Regions from separate parts of the Paenibacillus rhizoryzae genome, predicted to be linked through region 1. Evidence: a T-box and tRNA genes for the amino acid it is inferred to sense, from the RefSeq annotation. Region 1 holds a T-box; the other regions hold tRNA genes.

What was found. A T-box is a leader RNA that pairs with one kind of tRNA and senses whether it is charged. The one in region 1 lies ahead of leuS (leucine--tRNA ligase), so its partner is inferred to be a tRNA-Leu.
Region 2: it has a tRNA-Leu gene. The T-box ahead of leuS (leucine--tRNA ligase) is inferred to sense a tRNA for this amino acid. The anticodon was not compared.
Region 3: it has a tRNA-Leu gene. The T-box ahead of leuS (leucine--tRNA ligase) is inferred to sense a tRNA for this amino acid. The anticodon was not compared.
Region 4: it has a tRNA-Leu gene. The T-box ahead of leuS (leucine--tRNA ligase) is inferred to sense a tRNA for this amino acid. The anticodon was not compared.

What each region holds. Positions count from the first base shown of each region.
Region 1 is NZ_JCAALT010000003.1:67,809-71,949, forward strand. It holds gene rsfS (ribosome silencing factor) at 1-278, shown strand, start outside; gene AC6ESO_RS09100 (CvfB family protein) at 275-1,213, shown strand; gene AC6ESO_RS09105 (class I SAM-dependent DNA methyltransferase) at 1,216-1,974, shown strand; T-box leader at 2,043-2,273, shown strand; gene leuS (leucine--tRNA ligase) at 2,356-4,141, shown strand, end outside.
Region 2 is NZ_JCAALT010000001.1:403,093-407,233, reverse strand. It holds gene AC6ESO_RS01765 (extracellular solute-binding protein) at 1-167, opposite strand, end outside; gene AC6ESO_RS01760 (ABC transporter substrate-binding protein) at 268-1,704, opposite strand; tRNA gene AC6ESO_RS01755 (tRNA-Leu) at 2,199-2,285, opposite strand; gene AC6ESO_RS01750 (SGNH/GDSL hydrolase family protein) at 2,382-3,530, opposite strand; gene AC6ESO_RS01745 (glycoside hydrolase family 27 protein) at 3,588-4,141, opposite strand, start outside.
Region 3 is NZ_JCAALT010000001.1:422,780-426,920, forward strand. It holds gene AC6ESO_RS01810 (transglutaminase-like domain-containing protein) at 1-725, shown strand, start outside; gene AC6ESO_RS01815 (glycoside hydrolase family 18 protein) at 741-1,799, shown strand; tRNA gene AC6ESO_RS01820 (tRNA-Leu) at 1,910-1,996, shown strand; gene AC6ESO_RS01825 (2-phosphoglycerate kinase) at 2,057-2,650, shown strand; gene AC6ESO_RS01830 (exosporium protein C) at 2,759-3,172, shown strand; gene AC6ESO_RS01835 (divergent polysaccharide deacetylase family protein) at 3,306-4,124, shown strand; gene AC6ESO_RS01840 (N-acetylmuramoyl-L-alanine amidase family protein) at 4,092-4,141, opposite strand, start outside.
Region 4 is NZ_JCAALT010000001.1:387,689-391,829, forward strand. It holds gene AC6ESO_RS01685 (xanthine phosphoribosyltransferase) at 33-602, shown strand; gene AC6ESO_RS01690 (hypothetical protein) at 692-1,012, shown strand; gene AC6ESO_RS01695 (hypothetical protein) at 1,101-1,310, shown strand; gene AC6ESO_RS01700 (TFIIB-type zinc ribbon-containing protein) at 1,379-1,768, shown strand; tRNA gene AC6ESO_RS01705 (tRNA-Leu) at 1,877-1,963, shown strand; gene AC6ESO_RS01710 (helix-turn-helix domain-containing protein) at 2,036-2,899, opposite strand; gene AC6ESO_RS01715 (glycoside hydrolase family 95 protein) at 3,057-4,141, shown strand, end outside.

The DNA.
Region 1 (4,141 bases):
TAATCGCGCTTGACTTGAAAAACATCTCGCTTGTAGCGGACTATTTTGTCATCTGTCACGGGAATTCGGATGTGCAGGTGCAGGCCATTACAACAGAAATTCGCAAACAAGCAGAGTCGCGCGGCGTACGTGTTCGCGGGATTGAAGGCGCGGATACCGGGAGATGGGTACTGGTAGACATCGGAGATGTTGTCGTCCATGTATTCCACCGCGAAGAGCGCGAATATTACAATATCGAACGTCTATGGTCCGACGCGAAGGTCGTGGAATTCGCATGAGTTTAATTGCAGGTACTACGATGAAGCTTAAGTTAGCACGCGAAGTTTCGCCATATGGATATTTCATGACCGATGGCGAATCGGAAGTGCTGCTGCACTATACCGAGCTTGTCGGACATCGTCCGCAAATCGGGCAATTCTATGATGTATTTCTGTTCTTCGATTCGGAGGATCGGATCGCCGCAACGATGAAGACGCCTCTCATTCAGCTCGGTACTGTAGCGAGACTCGCGGTAGCGGATATTCATCCGCGAATCGGAGCTTTTCTCGAGATGGGCCTTGGCCGTCAGCTTCTGCTGCCGCTCTCTGAGCAGCCGGAATTGAAGGAGCTTCGCCCGAAACGCGGCGACGAGGTTCATGTTATTCTTGCCCATGACAAAATCGGCCGTCTTGTCGCTAAGGTGGCCTTCGAGGAAGAACTCTCGGAGCTGGCATTCCATGCGCCGCAAGCTTGGCATAACACTTGGGTCGAGGGCTGGGTAACGAAGACGCTGAAGATCGGCTCGTTTGTGATGATCGATGGCGGCGTAATCGGATTTGGCGCTTATGGCTTCATCCCTGCCGATGAGCGGACGCGGTTGCTGCGACTCGGTGAGCGTGTGAAAGCGCGGGTTACTTTCGTACGTGAGGACGGACGTGTCAATCTGTCCATGAATCAGCGTAAGGAAGTAGGACGTGTAGAAGATTCGGAGCGTATTCTGAGCTTCTTGAAGGAGCGTCCGAACGGGGCTATGCCATATTCGGATGAAACGCAAGCCGAAATCATCAAGGAGAAATTCAGCATCAGCAAAGGCGCGTTCAAGCGGGCTATCGGTAAGCTGATGCGCGAAGGACTCGTCGTCCAAGAAGGAAGCTGGACGAAGCTGACCGAGCAAGCGAAGGCGGCGGCTACTGCCACGACGCAGGCAACTTCTGCGGCAGACGCGGGGGAATAGAGATGGAAGCTTATCGGCATTTCGCCTCCGTATATGACAGACTGATGGAAGAGATGCCGTATCCGCAGTGGCTGAAGTTTGCAGAGAATTGCTGGAAACGGTACGGAACGCCTAAAACTGTCGTTGATCTGGGATGCGGAACAGGCAGCATTGCCATTCCGCTGGCACGAAGCGGTTACCAGGTCTACGCGATTGATCTTTCCTCCGATATGCTGACCATTGGGCAAAGCAAGTGGGGGGATGAACCTTCGCGCAGCGGCGGCTCGATTACTTGGCTTCAGCAGGATATGACCGAGTGGGAGATCGGCGAAGAGGCAGATGCCGTTATCTCTTTCTGCGATTGTATCAACTATCTGACGGAGGAAGAAGAGGTTCAAGCCGCTTTTCAGGCAACCCATCAAGGCTTGAAGTCAGGCGGTTTGTTCCTCTTTGATGTTCATGCGCCGAAGACGTTAGCTAGGTATGCGGATGAGCAGCCCTATGTACTCGATGATCCGGATGTGGCTTACATTTGGACCTGCGAGCTGGATGAAGAGCGGGTTGAGATCGAGCACCGACTGACGATATTTGCGCAGGAGAGCGGTCCGCGAGACAGTTATTCTCGCATTGAGGAGACGCACGTACAACGGGCGTATGACGCGCAGTGGATTCGGGAATCACTGCTAATGGCAGGATTCAGTCATGTGGAGCAATTTGCGGATTTCACGATGGATGAGGCTAATTCGGAATCAGAACGGCTGTTTTTTGCGGCAATCAAGTGAAAATGACAGATTTCGGGCGTTCTATGCCTTGACATGACAGGATTCGCTTCTTTATAATCGAACTATCTATTTAGGTGTTGAAGAGGAGCAGTAGCTTTAGCAGCGTTTGGATCAGAGAGCCGGCGGTAGGTGCAAGCCGGACCAACGTGAAGTGAACTCGCCTTGGAGCCGCGCGTGAACACGATTTCAGTGGCAAACGTGCCGTTTCGCCTGCGTTAAGGGCAAAGAGTGAGCAGCGACAAAGCATGTCGTTTGCTAACTAGGGTGGTACCACGGGAGAATAATCTCTCGTCCCTAGCGTTGTCGCTAGGGACGGGAGTTTTTTTGTTTTCTAATAAGGACTGGTTTGGCATGGAAGAGAGAATAGGGAGGCAATTCGTTATGACACAGGAACGCCAGGAGCAACAGGGGTATAACCCGTTAGTCATTGAACCGAAATGGCAGAAGCATTGGGATGAGAACAAGTCGTTCAAGACGACCGAGGATGCAGGGAAACCGAAATTCTACGCACTTGATATGTTCCCTTATCCATCCGGGGCGGGACTTCATGTCGGCCATCCGGAAGGTTACACCGCAACGGATATCGTCTCGCGTTATAAGAGAATGCGCGGCTATAACGTGCTTCATCCGATGGGCTGGGATGCATTCGGTTTGCCGGCTGAGCAGCATGCGCTGGATACCGGCGAACACCCGCGTGAGATTACGGTCAAGAACATCAACAATTTCCGCCGTCAAATTAAATCGCTTGGTTTCTCCTACGATTGGGACCGCGAATTCAGCACAACCGATCCGGACTACTACAAATGGACGCAGTGGATCTTTATTCAGCTGTTCAATAAAGGCTTGGCTTATGTAGCCGAAGTGCCGGTTAACTGGTGTCCGGCGCTTGGAACGGTTCTTGCCAATGAGGAAGTCATCAACGGCTTGAGCGAGCGCGGCAACCATCCGGTTATTCGTAAGCCGATGCGCCAATGGGTGCTGCGCATTACGGAGTACGCAGAGCGTTTGCTTGAAGATTTGGAAGAGCTGGATTGGACCGAGAGCATTAAAGACATGCAGCGCAACTGGATCGGTAAATCCAAAGGTGCGGAAGTTACGTTCGCCATTGACGGCCATGATGCATCCCTTGTTGTATTTACGACTCGTCCGGATACGCTCTTCGGAGCGTCCTACTGCGTACTTGCGCCGGAGCACGAGCTGGTAGATGTGATTACAACTTCCGCGCAGCAAGCAGCCGTGAAGGATTATCAAGAAACAGCCGCACGCAAGAGCGACCTTGAGCGTACGGATCTGAATAAAGACAAGAGCGGCGTATTCACCGGTGCTTATGCAGTCAATCCGGTTAACGGCGCGCTTGTTCCGATCTGGATTGCCGATTACGTCCTTGCCGGTTATGGCACAGGCGCAATTATGGCCGTGCCGGGACATGATCAACGCGACTGGGAATTCGCACAGCAGTTCGATTTGCCGATCGTGGAAGTCGTTCAAGGCGGCGATGTGCTGGCTGAAGCTTTCGCAGGCGACGGTCCGCATGTGAATTCCGGATTCTTGGACGGTCTCAGCAATGAAGCGGCGATTGCTCGCGCTATCGAATGGCTGGAAGCGGAAGGCAAAGGCCAAGGCAAAGTGACTTACCGTCTTCGCGATTGGCTGTTCAGCCGTCAGCGCTACTGGGGCGAGCCGATTCCGATTCTCCATTTGGAAGACGGCACAATGAAGCCGGTACCGGATGATCAATTGCCGCTGCTGCTTCCTGACGTGGATCAAATCAAACCGTCGGGTACAGGCGAATCCCCGCTTGCGAATGTGACGGAGTGGGTTGAAACGATCGATCCGGAAACCGGTTTGCGCGCGCGTCGCGAAACGAACACGATGCCGCAATGGGCCGGCAGCTGCTGGTACTATCTGCGTTTCATTGATCCGCATAACGATAAAGAATTGTGCTCCAAAGAGAAACAAGCCGAGTGGCTTCCCGTTGATCTGTATATCGGCGGCGCTGAGCATGCCGTGCTTCACTTGCTGTATGCGCGCTTCTGGCATAAAGTGCTCTACGATATCGGCGTAGTGGATACGAAAGAACCGTTCCATAAGCTGGTTAATCAAGGCATGATCTTGGGTACCAACAATGAGAAAATGAGTAAATCACGCGGTAACGTTATCAATCCGG
Region 2 (4,141 bases), on a different contig from region 1:
CCTTTCTTGAACGAAGACGACAGCTTCATTAAACTTGCACTGTCAAGCGGGCGATCTTCGGCGGAAGCCGTTCGATCTGAGCTGCCCCCTATCGTTGTTGCCGCAAAATAGATGATGGCAGATAAGATAACGAGTATCGAAATAAGTTTGGTATAGGATCGCCTCATAGTTCCCCTCACAAAAACGGACCCCCAAATCGTCTTCACTTAAAAATCAAAGCCGATTTGAGGGTGTCCCGTTCAAATTACATGAAATATGCTGATTGCGTTACTTCGAATCCGCTTGCAGCTTCGAGATGCCTGCATCAAATTGATTTTTGACTTTCTCTACGGCTGTAGCAGGCGCTACTTTACCTTCCGTAATATCCTTCAGTACGCTGTCGACCAATTTGTCTGCATCCGGAATGGCGATGTAGCTGCCGCTGTAATCGATTTTGTCGTACATTTGCGTACGCGTATCAAGGGCATCCGGCGTATATTGGTTTTTCCAGCTTTCTACCGCAAGCTCTTTGTTTTTGCCGTGCAAGCTGATTTCGTCCATGATTTTCATAGCGATTTCAGGATTCTTGGAGTATTTGGAAACCATGTACATGTTGCCGTAAGGCGTGTAGGATGTGTAATCCGACGCGTTAGGCGCTTTCGGGAAGAAGACATAACCAAGCTCCGTATCCTTCATGTTGTCCTTCAAGCCGCCAAGCTCCCAGCTAAAGCCGCCATACATGACGCTTTTGCCAGCGATAAAGGCTTTGTCATTGCCGTCTTTCGGAGCCGGCTGCAGGATCGATTTATCCACATTGTACATATCCGCTACCAATTGAAGACCTTGGATCGAGTTTGCGCTGTCCATCGAGAACTTCATGTTGCCGCTCTCGTCTTTATCGAACGAGCCTTTATTCCCGTATACGAATTGCTCCGTACTTACTTTCATATCGCCGATGTATCCGAATACGTCTGTTTTGCCATCGCCGTCTTGATCTTTCGTTGCAGCTTTAGCCAGTTCGCGGAATTTATCCCATGTCCAAGCGCCGCTCTTCTGCAATTCGTATGGATCTTCAACGCCGAGCTGTTGCACAAGCTTCTTATTATAGAAGATACCGTATGGGGAAGGAGGAGAATCAATGAATCCGTATTGCTTGCCTTGGTAGCTGCCGCCGTTCTTCATCCAAGGAATGTACTTGGAATCGCTCAAATCCAGCATATCGTCGATTGGTAGGATAAAGTTCTTGTTTACGAGACCCGGGAATGACCAGAACAGCTCAAGCACGACTACATCCGCGAACGGATCGCCTGCAAGCGACGTCGTTGTCAGGTTTTCTACATATTTACCGTAATCGCCGAACTTCACGAATTCGATTTTGCCGTTATATTTCTTCTCAGCCGCTTCGATTAACGCGATTTGCTCGTCTTCCGCAGGACCACGATCTTTCTCTTCCATCAAACGCGGGTCAGCGCCGTCCCACCATAGACCGATTTTGATTGTTGCGCCTTTCAGATCGCCAGCGCTCTCTGCCGGAGCAGTTTCAGCTGTGTTCGTGGCATTGGTTTCGTTCGTCGTTGCCGCCGTGTCTGTATTTGCTGCTCCATCGGAAGCTGTGTTGGTCGTTGTGTTATTCGTATTGTTGTTAGCGCCACATCCTGCTACCGAAAAAGCTACCATCAATGCTGCTGCCGAGACCATCAAACTACGTTTGTTTCCATTACGCATTTTGTTTTGTCCTCCCCTTGGTTAGAAAAAGTAGTAACTTGCATCTAAACCCTTGCTGAGCTGCTAAAGTATGGATGGCCTCCTCTCTGGACGCTCTGCTTGAAGGTATACCTTGATTATGTGAAATAGGTATAACCTGACAATTGTTTGCGTTTTCATTTTATGACTAATTTACAGAATTGTAAATAGTGAATATATCTTTTTAGAAAATATTTAATAGATTCGACAATATAGTTGATAAAAAAAGGGGCGATCGCTCTTTTTTCGACGATTAGATATACTCCATTTTCATTTAATCCATTTAGATATGGTATATAGTTCGTTTACGGAGGGCTGCTATGGCGGTGGGTTTTTTGGTGGAAACTGGGGAAAGAACATATCCTACCAACTCTATTCGTTTGTTCTCGATCGTAACTGCTTCGGCCGCGAAGCAATCTCCAAAATAACGACAAAAAAACCCTTCGAAATGAATCGAAGGGTTGCGGTTTGAATGATGGTGCGGTCGAGAGGACTCGAACCTCCACGGCTGTTACACCACTAGAACCTGAATCTAGCGCGTCTGCCAATTCCGCCACGACCGCATCTGGCAGTTGTCGTCGCTTCAGTAAATCAGAAGCGGCGTTTATTAAAATACCATAATTGTTTAGGCAAAGTCAATATTTTCTTAACGAATGCAATCAATGCTCCATCAGCGCAAGCACTCGCAGCCATGTCCCGGTGCTTCGCTCATCCTTCATCGCCGTATTGCGCACCGTTATTCGCATCGGTTCCGCCTGTGAATGCAACGCCAACTGCACCGGCACTGGACGCCAAAACATCGGGCACCATTCATCAAACGGATTCACGATCCGGAACGGCCCATCGTTTACGGCGAATTCCAGCATACCGGAATCCGGCCCGCAAATGAGCAGCAACCCTGCTCCCCGCCCGTTCACGTCGAAGCTGAACGCCGCTTCCTGTGCATCAGAGGCCAGGTGATCGGCAGCATATCGCCAGTTGACCATGTTGTCCGGTCTCTCCTGTTTCCGGAGCAGCTTCATATCGTAGGCCGTGGACATATCCCGCATAACAGCGAACTCATAAGAGCCTTCCAGCAACGGCACCGGAAGGTCGGATGAAATCACATCCAGGGTCTCAGCTGTATTTTCCTCCAAAGCCCCTACCAGAAATGCCACCAATAGATCCGCATAGAAAGCATATCCGGCATCACTCGGATGCGTGCGATCCGGCGCAAGCTGCTCCCATGTCCCTCCGCCTGCCCAGAGCCAATCACGTACCCTTCGGAAGAACGATACGGATGGCAGACCATAATGTGCAGCAACCTCTTCATGAACAGAGATGAAGAAAGGTTCCTTCTCTCTTAGGTTGTTCTCGTCCGCGGAATAGAGGAATACAATGTCCGCCTGTGGAGAAAGCCTGCGGCACTGACAAACGATCCCCTCCATGCCACGGATCGTTTCTGCTCTTCCTTCAGCGGTTTGTTCCCGGTGCTGACTGTCATTCACCGCGAATTCGATGAACAGCAGGTCAATGTCGTGCTCGTCCCTGACATGCGTCTGAAACCGATGCGCGCCGAGCGTAGAGTTCGTTCCTCCAACCCCAGCATTGACGAAGGTCCATTCCACAGCAGGATAAGCAGATTGCAAATAGTGCTCGGTTACCGCCCGCCAGCTGGAACGGTCGGGATCGGAAGCGCCGTAGCCTTCCGTAATTGATCCTCCGAGAAAAGCGACGGTAATGGGCTCGTTCTGACTCAGCTTCTTCCGGAAACGAGGCAAGCCCTCGCGGACTGTACAATATGAATCTACATTCAGCATATTATTCATTATTTATCCTCCAACAAGGCAAGCTCTCCGCAATTGCGAAGAGCCGCCCTCTTTCTATTAAGGTGTAACTCGGAGTGAATCCAGCAGCATATAGGTGCCTGTTTTCTTCACTGCTTTGAAGGTGTGGCTGCCTGAGGTCAGACCCGTAATCTGGTAGACAACTTGGTTCGTAAGCCTTGCAGCATTATACGTGCTGACCGTCGCCTTGAAGACGTTATCGATGTAAATATCAACGTCGCCCTGCCCAGCTTCCTTCTCCGTGATGTACTCAATGCCTGTTCCCGTAAACGTATACTGGACATAATCATTGTTCGTTTGTGTAAAATGGACGTCGTTGTCGTAATCTCCGAACCCCCGGTTCCCGTTCAATGACCATGCTCCGGAATACGTAAGTCCGGCGTCCGTATTATTGATTTGCGTTTTATTGGAGATGACCTTGAACGCGTCAATAAGCATGTACGTGCCTGATTTCTTAACCGCTTTGATTGTATGGCTGCCGCTCGTTAAGCCGGATATCCGATACACGCTCTGCTGCGTCAACCGAGTTGCATTGTAGGTACTCACAGTACCTTTAAACACATTATCGATATAGATATCGATATCCCCTTGCC
Region 3 (4,141 bases), on a different contig from region 1:
CTCCGGCTGAGGCGGAAGAAGCAGCCTATTTCCGGAACTTCTCCTTTGCTAGACTGGAGAATGGCTGGTATCAATCGTTATTTTATCCACATGGTCAAACCGATGTGTACGATCAGCCGTTTGAGCTAGAAGTGGGCCGCTATCGGATGACCGCTGGTACGAGGCTGAAGGACGGTTCCGTGCTCGTTCGCTTTACTTATTTTACAGTACTGGAAGGTGCGCGTGGGGAACTGCCTTTGTCGTTCCGATATCCGAGAAGTGAAGTTCCGGTCCTTGGGGAGGCTGACCCGACTTGGCGGTTAACTCGCCAGGATGGAACATCAGCAACACTGAGCGAATTGACACAGGGCAGAAGCGCAGTGTTGGCATGGATCGAGCCGGAGCGCGAGCCTTCCAAGCATTTGCTCCGAGAAATAAAAGAGCTTGTAGGTGCTTATGATGCACTCGGCATGCCTATTATCATGGCTGTCGGTGAGGAAGGCCGGACGGCATCTTTTGAACCAGCTTCCTATGAAGGCTATCCAGTTGATTTCTCTTTCGTTCACGATCGTGATTTCGTTATCCACCAGGCAAGCGGCAAGCTGCTAGGGTCGGATACGGCTTCCCTGCCATTCGTTGTGGTCTTAGATAAAGAAGGCGGCATTCGATATGTAACCGCGGGCTATAAGCTGGGGATCGGTAGAGAAGTACTTCAAGTAGGGACACGTCTAACAGATGAGAAATAAGGAGGAAAACTACCTATGACATCAACATCTAATTATTATTCGGTAGGATATGTCGGCGATTCATGGCTTCCGAAACTAACCAAAGAAAATGCATTGAAGCTGACTCATATTAATATTGCTTTCGGCCATGTAGTTAATGATGAAATCTCCATTGGCCATTTGAAGCATTTAGCCAGTCTGCCAACGATCAAGTCCTATAATCCTAATTTAACGATTCTATTGTCCGTTGGTGGATGGAGTGCGGGCGGGTTCTCCGAAGCTGCCTCTACGCCGGAGGGCAGGAAACGGATGGCTGAAACAGCTGTAGCCATTCTGGACAGCTATGCGATCGATGGCATTGATTTGGATTGGGAATATCCGTGTTACGGCGTAGCGGGGATCGCCTCGAGCCCGGCCGACAAAAGCAATTTCACGCTGCTTTTGAAAGAACTTAGAGAAGCACTGGATCAACTAGGCGCACGAAAAAACCGACATTATTTGCTGACCATCGCGGCGGGAGCGGACCAATACTACATAGACGGGACCGAGATGGATCAAGTTCAGCGCTACTTGGATTACGTGCAATTGATGACCTACGACATGCGCGGCGGTTTTCAGACTTTGACCGGTCACCATACGAATCTGTTTGCGTCAACAGGTGATTTGTTCCGCATTAGCGTGGAGGCTTCTGTTCGCATGTTTATTGCAGCCGGTGTGCCTCGCGAGAAGATCGTTATCGGCGCGGCCTTCTACTCGCGGATGTGGAAGGATGTTCCGAACGTCAATAACGGCTTTCTTCAGATGACCGCTGGAGCGGGCGGCTACGGGCCGGATTTCACCCGTTTGGCTAACGACTATATTGAGAAGAATGGTTACACCCGATTCTGGGACGATGAAGCGAAAGCGCCATTCCTTTACAATGGCAATCAGTTTATCTCGTATGAAGATGAGGAATCGCTTCAGCACAAATGCGAGTTTGTTAAGAATGAAGGACTAGGCGGGGTCATGTTCTGGGAGTACTGCTGCGATACAACTTTCCGATTGCTGGATGCGATCGACAAGGGTTTGGGTACCACTAGTACGGTTACAACATAATGCGGTTACAACATAATGCGGTTTCATATTCATGTTTGACACTGCTATTCTATTCATGGTAAAGTATTTTTACTGCTTCAAACAATAGATTGAAACAGGAACTGCCAGATGCGGTCGTGGCGGAATTGGCAGACGCGCTAGATTCAGGTTCTAGTGGTGTAACAGCCGTGGAGGTTCGAGTCCTCTCGACCGCACCATACTTTCAAACTTACCCCAGAGGATTCTGGGGTTTATTTTTTTATAAGGGGAACAGGGAAATGGTTATTCTAATCAGTGGCAACAGCCGCACGGGGAAGACGCTAATGGCTCAAACCTTGCTTGAGGATTATCGCATTCCCTATCTGTCCATTGATCATTTAAAGATGGGGCTGTATCGTGCTGATCCAGAGTGCGGATTTACACCTTTAGACAGTACGGAACGAATTGGTGAGAAATTGTGGCCGGTTATCAAAGGAATCATCATGACGAATATCGAGAATAATCAGAACCTCATCATCGAAGGTTGCTATATCCTGCCTCACTATCTCAATGACTTCGAAGAAGAATATGCGAAGAAAATCATCTCTGTGTTTCTTGGCTTCTCGCGAGCTTATATCGATGAAAGCCTTGTATCTCACATTTTCGGGTATCAGAATGTAATTGAGGATCGGGGAGATCCGGAAGAAGAGGATTTCATTACAGCCTATATCAACGAACAAGATGCGTTCAGAAGCCAATGTCTGGGCACCGGTGTTGCCTACTTTGAAATTGCAAAGAACTATGAGCATGAGATCGTCAAAGTGTACGATTATATAGAACTGCAAATTAAAGAAGTCACTACAAAACACAGTAAAACTGCCGGTTCACAATGAACCCGGCAGTTTTTTATTTCACTTAAAGGATGAAAGACAACTCGTCCACACCAAAGCAAAATGATTTTCATAGAATAACCTATCTGGTAGGAAAGGAGTTGATCATTCATGGTGAAAATCATTGACTATAACGTTAGCGTACCTGCAGTCGTTACGAACCAAGTGGATATTCCGGTTCCGCAAACACCTGCCAAAACGATCCTCGCTGAGCTTGGTATCTTCATCGCTCCCGAGCATCATAACAATCGTGTCGAGCTGATTGCGACAATTGGCGCAGCAGGTACTGACGGTGTTGTAGATGTACTGTTCCGTGTTTTCCGCGGTACACAAGAAATCTATTACGCGCTGCAAGGTTTCGAAGCAGGCTACGAACATTTTGGCGTTGTCACGCTTCAAGTCATCGACATCAACGTGCCTACCGGCGCACACGGTTATTCGCTTTATGTAGAGAAACTTACTGCTTCTAGCGAAGCTGCTGTCGTTGGCCCAATCAATCTTAGCGCAACCGTTTACGCGGTTTAAGAAATTTCAGCATGCTTGAAGGACGAGGACAGCCTCGTCTTTCTTGTTTGATTCTTTTACATATATTTCCCTTTATTTACAAACAATGAAGGTATGGTAACTACCTTTATGTACAGAAGGAGAAATAAAAAAGATGCAACATAAAACTATGCTGGCGGGTATTATCACAGCCGCTGCATTATTACTGGCTCCAACTACCGGTGCAGCAATGGCTTCTCCGGTAAACGAGAACAAAGTAGAATTAAAAGGTCATCGGCAGGTAGCGATTGTCATCGATGATTTTGGCAACGGAATGACGGGTACGCCGGAGATGATGGAGCTTCCTGTACGTTTTACCGTTGCTGTCATGCCATTCATGCCGACAACGAAACAAGATGCAGAGCTTGCATTCAAAAGAGGCGACGACGTGATCGTCCATATGCCGATGGAACCCGTTCGAGGAAAGCCGGAATGGCTCGGGCCGGGTGCTATCACGACAAGCATGAGCGACGCTGAAATCCGCAAACGGGTAGAGGCAGCTATTGCCGACGTTCCGCACGCCGTAGGAATGAACAATCATATGGGTTCTAAAGTAACAGCGGATGAACGAGCCATGCGGGCGGTGCTGTCCGTCGTCAAGGAACATGGCTTGTTCTTCTTGGACAGCAGAACAACCTATAAGACGGTGCTGCCAAAGGTGACGGCCGAGCTCGGCGTGCCGCTGCTATCCAATCAAGTTTTCTTAGACGATGTGTACACGACGAATCATATCTCCAAGCAGGTCGGAGTGCTTCGTAAATATCTGGAGACCAATGACAGCTGCGTCATAATCGGCCATGTTGGTCCTCCCGGTAAACTAACAGCCGCGGTGCTAAAGGATGCCATTCCGCGGCTGCAGTCTACGACCAGCTTCGTGAAGTTATCTGAGATGGTGGTGCCTTCAGCGGAGAAGGATATAATTCCGCACTCCTGATGAAATCGCCTCAGCCA
Region 4 (4,141 bases), on a different contig from region 1:
CGGAAAAGATTTTTTTGGTGGAGGGAAAGCGAATGGAACTGCTAAAAGAACGCATACTGCGTGAAGCCTCTATTCTAAATCAAGATGTACTTAAGCTGGATGCCCTGTTAAATCATCAGGTCGACCCGATTCTTACGCAAGAAATGGGTAAAGAATTTGCGCGTCTATATGCTGAAACGCCGATTACGAAGGTGATCACCGTGGAATCATCCGGCATACCGGTTGCTTTTACTACAGCGCTTGCGCTTGGGGTACCGCTCGTATTTGCACGCCGGAAGAAAACACTCATCGCCGATCCGGATGCCTACTGTGAACGTGTACCGTCATTCACGAAAGGCATTGTAACGGACATTATGGTTTCCCGTCAATTCCTAACGCCTGATGATACCGTGCTATTCATCGACGATATCATCGCTAACGGCGATGCAGCACGCGGTCTAATCAAAATTATCGAGCGTTCCGGTGCAACCTTGGCAGGACTTGGCATCGTCGTGGAGAAATCATTCCAGGCCGGTGCTCGTACGATTCGCGAACAAGGCATTCGCGTAGAATCGCTGGTGCGAATTGCTTCACTGGATGGCGGAAAAATTCGTTTCGAATAAGTTCCAGGTAATTTCCATGATCATCATCTTTTCGAGTTGAATGAATTGGCTTATAATGATCGTAAGTGACGGATTGGAGGCACAACTATATGGGACAATTATCTGCTGATTATTTAGTAACCAAATTGTCGGAAGCGAAGAACCATTTCGAACGTGCTCTTGACTGCAAGCATACTGATTTTGATGACTTGTACCCTTATATGATTGAGCATCCGCAGTTTTTCTGGTATAAACGGTATGTTGCATGGTCCGAACTCCTTACGATTGTGAAGCTCTCGACAGAGCTAGAGATGGATTGGAAAGAACAATTCACCGAGAAACAAGCGGAGTATATCACGAGCCGTGTCATGTCTTCCCGGGTTCTGGATGAATGGTATGAAACGAATGATTCGAAAGAGCATGTTAGCTGAGCGCAGAACTAACAAGTGAATCGAAAGACCTCAATGCTGGCATGAACTGCCGTATTGAGGTTTTTTTATAGAAATGGAGCGATCGAGGATGATATCGGAAGAACAGTTGGATCAATTTCGGGTTGCCGGAACTTCGGTGCGTGTAGTGAGAGATGGGATGGAAGCCAATGATGTGCTGGGCATTGTCGTTGCATGGGATGCGGACTCCGTCGTCATTCGCAAGCGCAGCCGCAGAGTAGTAAAGCTTAGCAGAAGCTATGTTTATGAGCCGGTGACTGCACCCCGAACGGAGCTGTAAGCAAAAAGTTGAAACAAAATGCAGGTTCATTCGTATTGTTGTAACAAACGTTACTGGAGGTTATATGAATGAAATGTCCTGTATGTTCAGATGTTCGTATGCGCGAGGTAGAGAAAGACGGCGTTCTGATCGACGTTTGCCCGGATTGTAAAGGGGTATGGCTGGATCGCGGCGAGCTGGACAAGCTTGTACGCGGTGTCAAAGAAGTTCGTGATGATTATGACCGCTTGGAGCGCAGCGTGAATGTCAATCCAGCGTATCCGCCGAATGCGACCCATTACGACCAGGATCGTGATCGCCACCGCAGTCAGGGTCAGGATCACAATTACAATACCGGCAAAGGCTACAGCCAGAACGGGTATGACTCTCACGGGTATGATAAGAATGGTTATGACAAATACGGTAAGCCGCGCAAGAAGAAAACGATGCTCGATGTTTTCGGAGACTTGTTCGATTGATCTATAGTTAGAAAATTTCAACTTTCGTTCTTCTTCTTGACTTCGCCTGAACCGGATGCCATAATAAAAAACGTGATTGCAGCTTGTTTGCAACCACATCTGCCAGATGCGGTCGTGGCGGAATTGGCAGACGCGCTAGATTCAGGTTCTAGTGGTGTAACAGCCGTGGAGGTTCGAGTCCTCTCGACCGCACCAATTATACAAACACAGAGAAGCCTTGCTTATGCAAGGCTTCTTTTTTTTTGCACTTAAGCTGGGGTAGATCCCTTATCGCAAGCCTCGGGGGCCAGTACGGAATTGCCTTGGACTTAGTCCGAAATGCGCGGTGAAATGCCGCGTGAACGAATGGATCGACGTGTAACCGAGCTTCTCGGCAATGGCCGTAATGCTGAGATCGCTCTCCTGGATAATTTGCGAGGCTCGCTTCATTAATTGTCTGTGCTGATAAGCTTTAGGAGTCAGGCCGGTTTCGCGCAGGAACAGCTCGTGAAAGTATGTTCGCTTCAGACCGCATGACTTCCACCAATCCGACACGGGCTCCCGTTTCTCCGGATGGGCATCGAGCCTAGCCAGCAACCGAACGATCCGATAGTCGCTCGGCTGATGCGTATGGACGGCGTTGTACCAAGCCAGCATCCAGCCGTAAAACAGGCTGTTAACCGTTTCTTGCCGATGGCAGCTTAAATCCTCGAATGACTTGGAGATGAGGTGCAGCAGATCGAAGAGCAGCGGATGTGCCTGCAGCGAGAAGACGCTTGGCATGCTGTCCAGCTCTTCGCAAGGGAATGCCGGTGTGGAGGTATGGGGCTGAAACTTCTCCGGATATCGGAAGAAGAAGCGATTTAAAGAACGCGGTTCCTGCTGCTCCCATAGATCGAAGTAGAGATTATAGGAAGATTGCGGATGCTCCGGTGAGAAATGAAAGGCATGAGGTTGACCGGGACGCAGGAAAACGAGCGTTCTTCTGCCGACGGGGTACCGTTTGCCGTCGACTTCCATCTCGCCGGGTCCGTCGGGGAAGAGATGCATGGCGTATACGCTGCAGGTCCGAAGCCCTTCGTTTGAGCTTCCGTCATATTGATAGGGCATGTAGTCCCCAAGGAATGGAGTGAGTTCCGTCAGTTTCTTCACCGCGGTAATTCCTTTCGTTACCGGATTTTCCGTTAACTTTTGGATGAGTGACCAAATACGAATATACCTTTCAATGATACGATAAATAGAGGAAATTCGAAATATGTATCTGCTTTCATGTACGGATGAAAGCATCAACTTCTTCAAGGAGTGAGCGATGATGAAAATATGGTATGACCGTTCCGCTTCGAATTGGGCGCAGGGACTGCCGATCGGAAATGGAAGCCTGGGTGCCGTTGTTTGCAGCGGAGCGGAAACCGAGACATGGCACTTGACGGAAACGACGTATTGGTCGGGTCAGAGTGAACGATCGCCCAGCCGTTCTGAGGGGAAAGCAGGCTTAGCCGCATTGAGAGAACTGTTCTTCGACGGCGATTATGCCAATGGCGAACGACTTGTTGAAAAGCAGCTGATGCCGACGAAAGGCAATTTCGGAACGAATGTGTCCATGTGCGATGTGAAGATCTATTTTGGCCATTCGGAGGAAGGCTTTGCAAGGGAATTGGATCTGGAGGAAGCGATTGTACGCACCGGCTATACTTCAGGGTGCACGCGATATGAACGCGAAATGTTCGCGACGCATGCCGATCATGCTATCGCAGCTCGTTATAGAAGTGATCAGCCGGGTTCACTTTCTTTTTCAGTCGCAATCGAAGGCAGATCTTCAACTTTCCATTCATGGGCAGAAGCGAGCGAAGAAGGAAGCGGTACGCTCTATTTCAACGGACAAGCCACCGAGAATGTACACAGCGATGGCACATGCGGTGTGAATGGGCGAGGTATGGTGAGCGTAATCGTGCGCGGCGGAACGGTGAGTATTCAAGGAGATGCGATAGTCGTAGAGCTAGCTGATGAGGCATGCCTCTATTTCACGGCAGCAACCGATTACGGCAGAGCGGATGAGCAATGGAAGGAAGAGCCTGCATGGAGAATCGAAAATGCGTCCCATAAAGGGTTCGATGCTTTGAAAGCCGCGCATGTTGCAGATTACCGCAAGCTGTATGAGCGCGTAACCATTGAGCTTGCTCCAGCATCGTCTCGATCGGAAGAGCTCGCAACCGTTACAACGGACAAAAGAATGCTGCACATGCGCGAGAATGGCGGTCATGACGATCCGCAGCTGTTCGCCTTGTTCTATCATTATGGCCGATATCTTATGATCGCCGGTTCCCGTGAGGACTCTAAGCTGCCCATGCATCTTCAGGGAATTTGGAATGATGGCGAAGCGGCGCGTATGGCGTG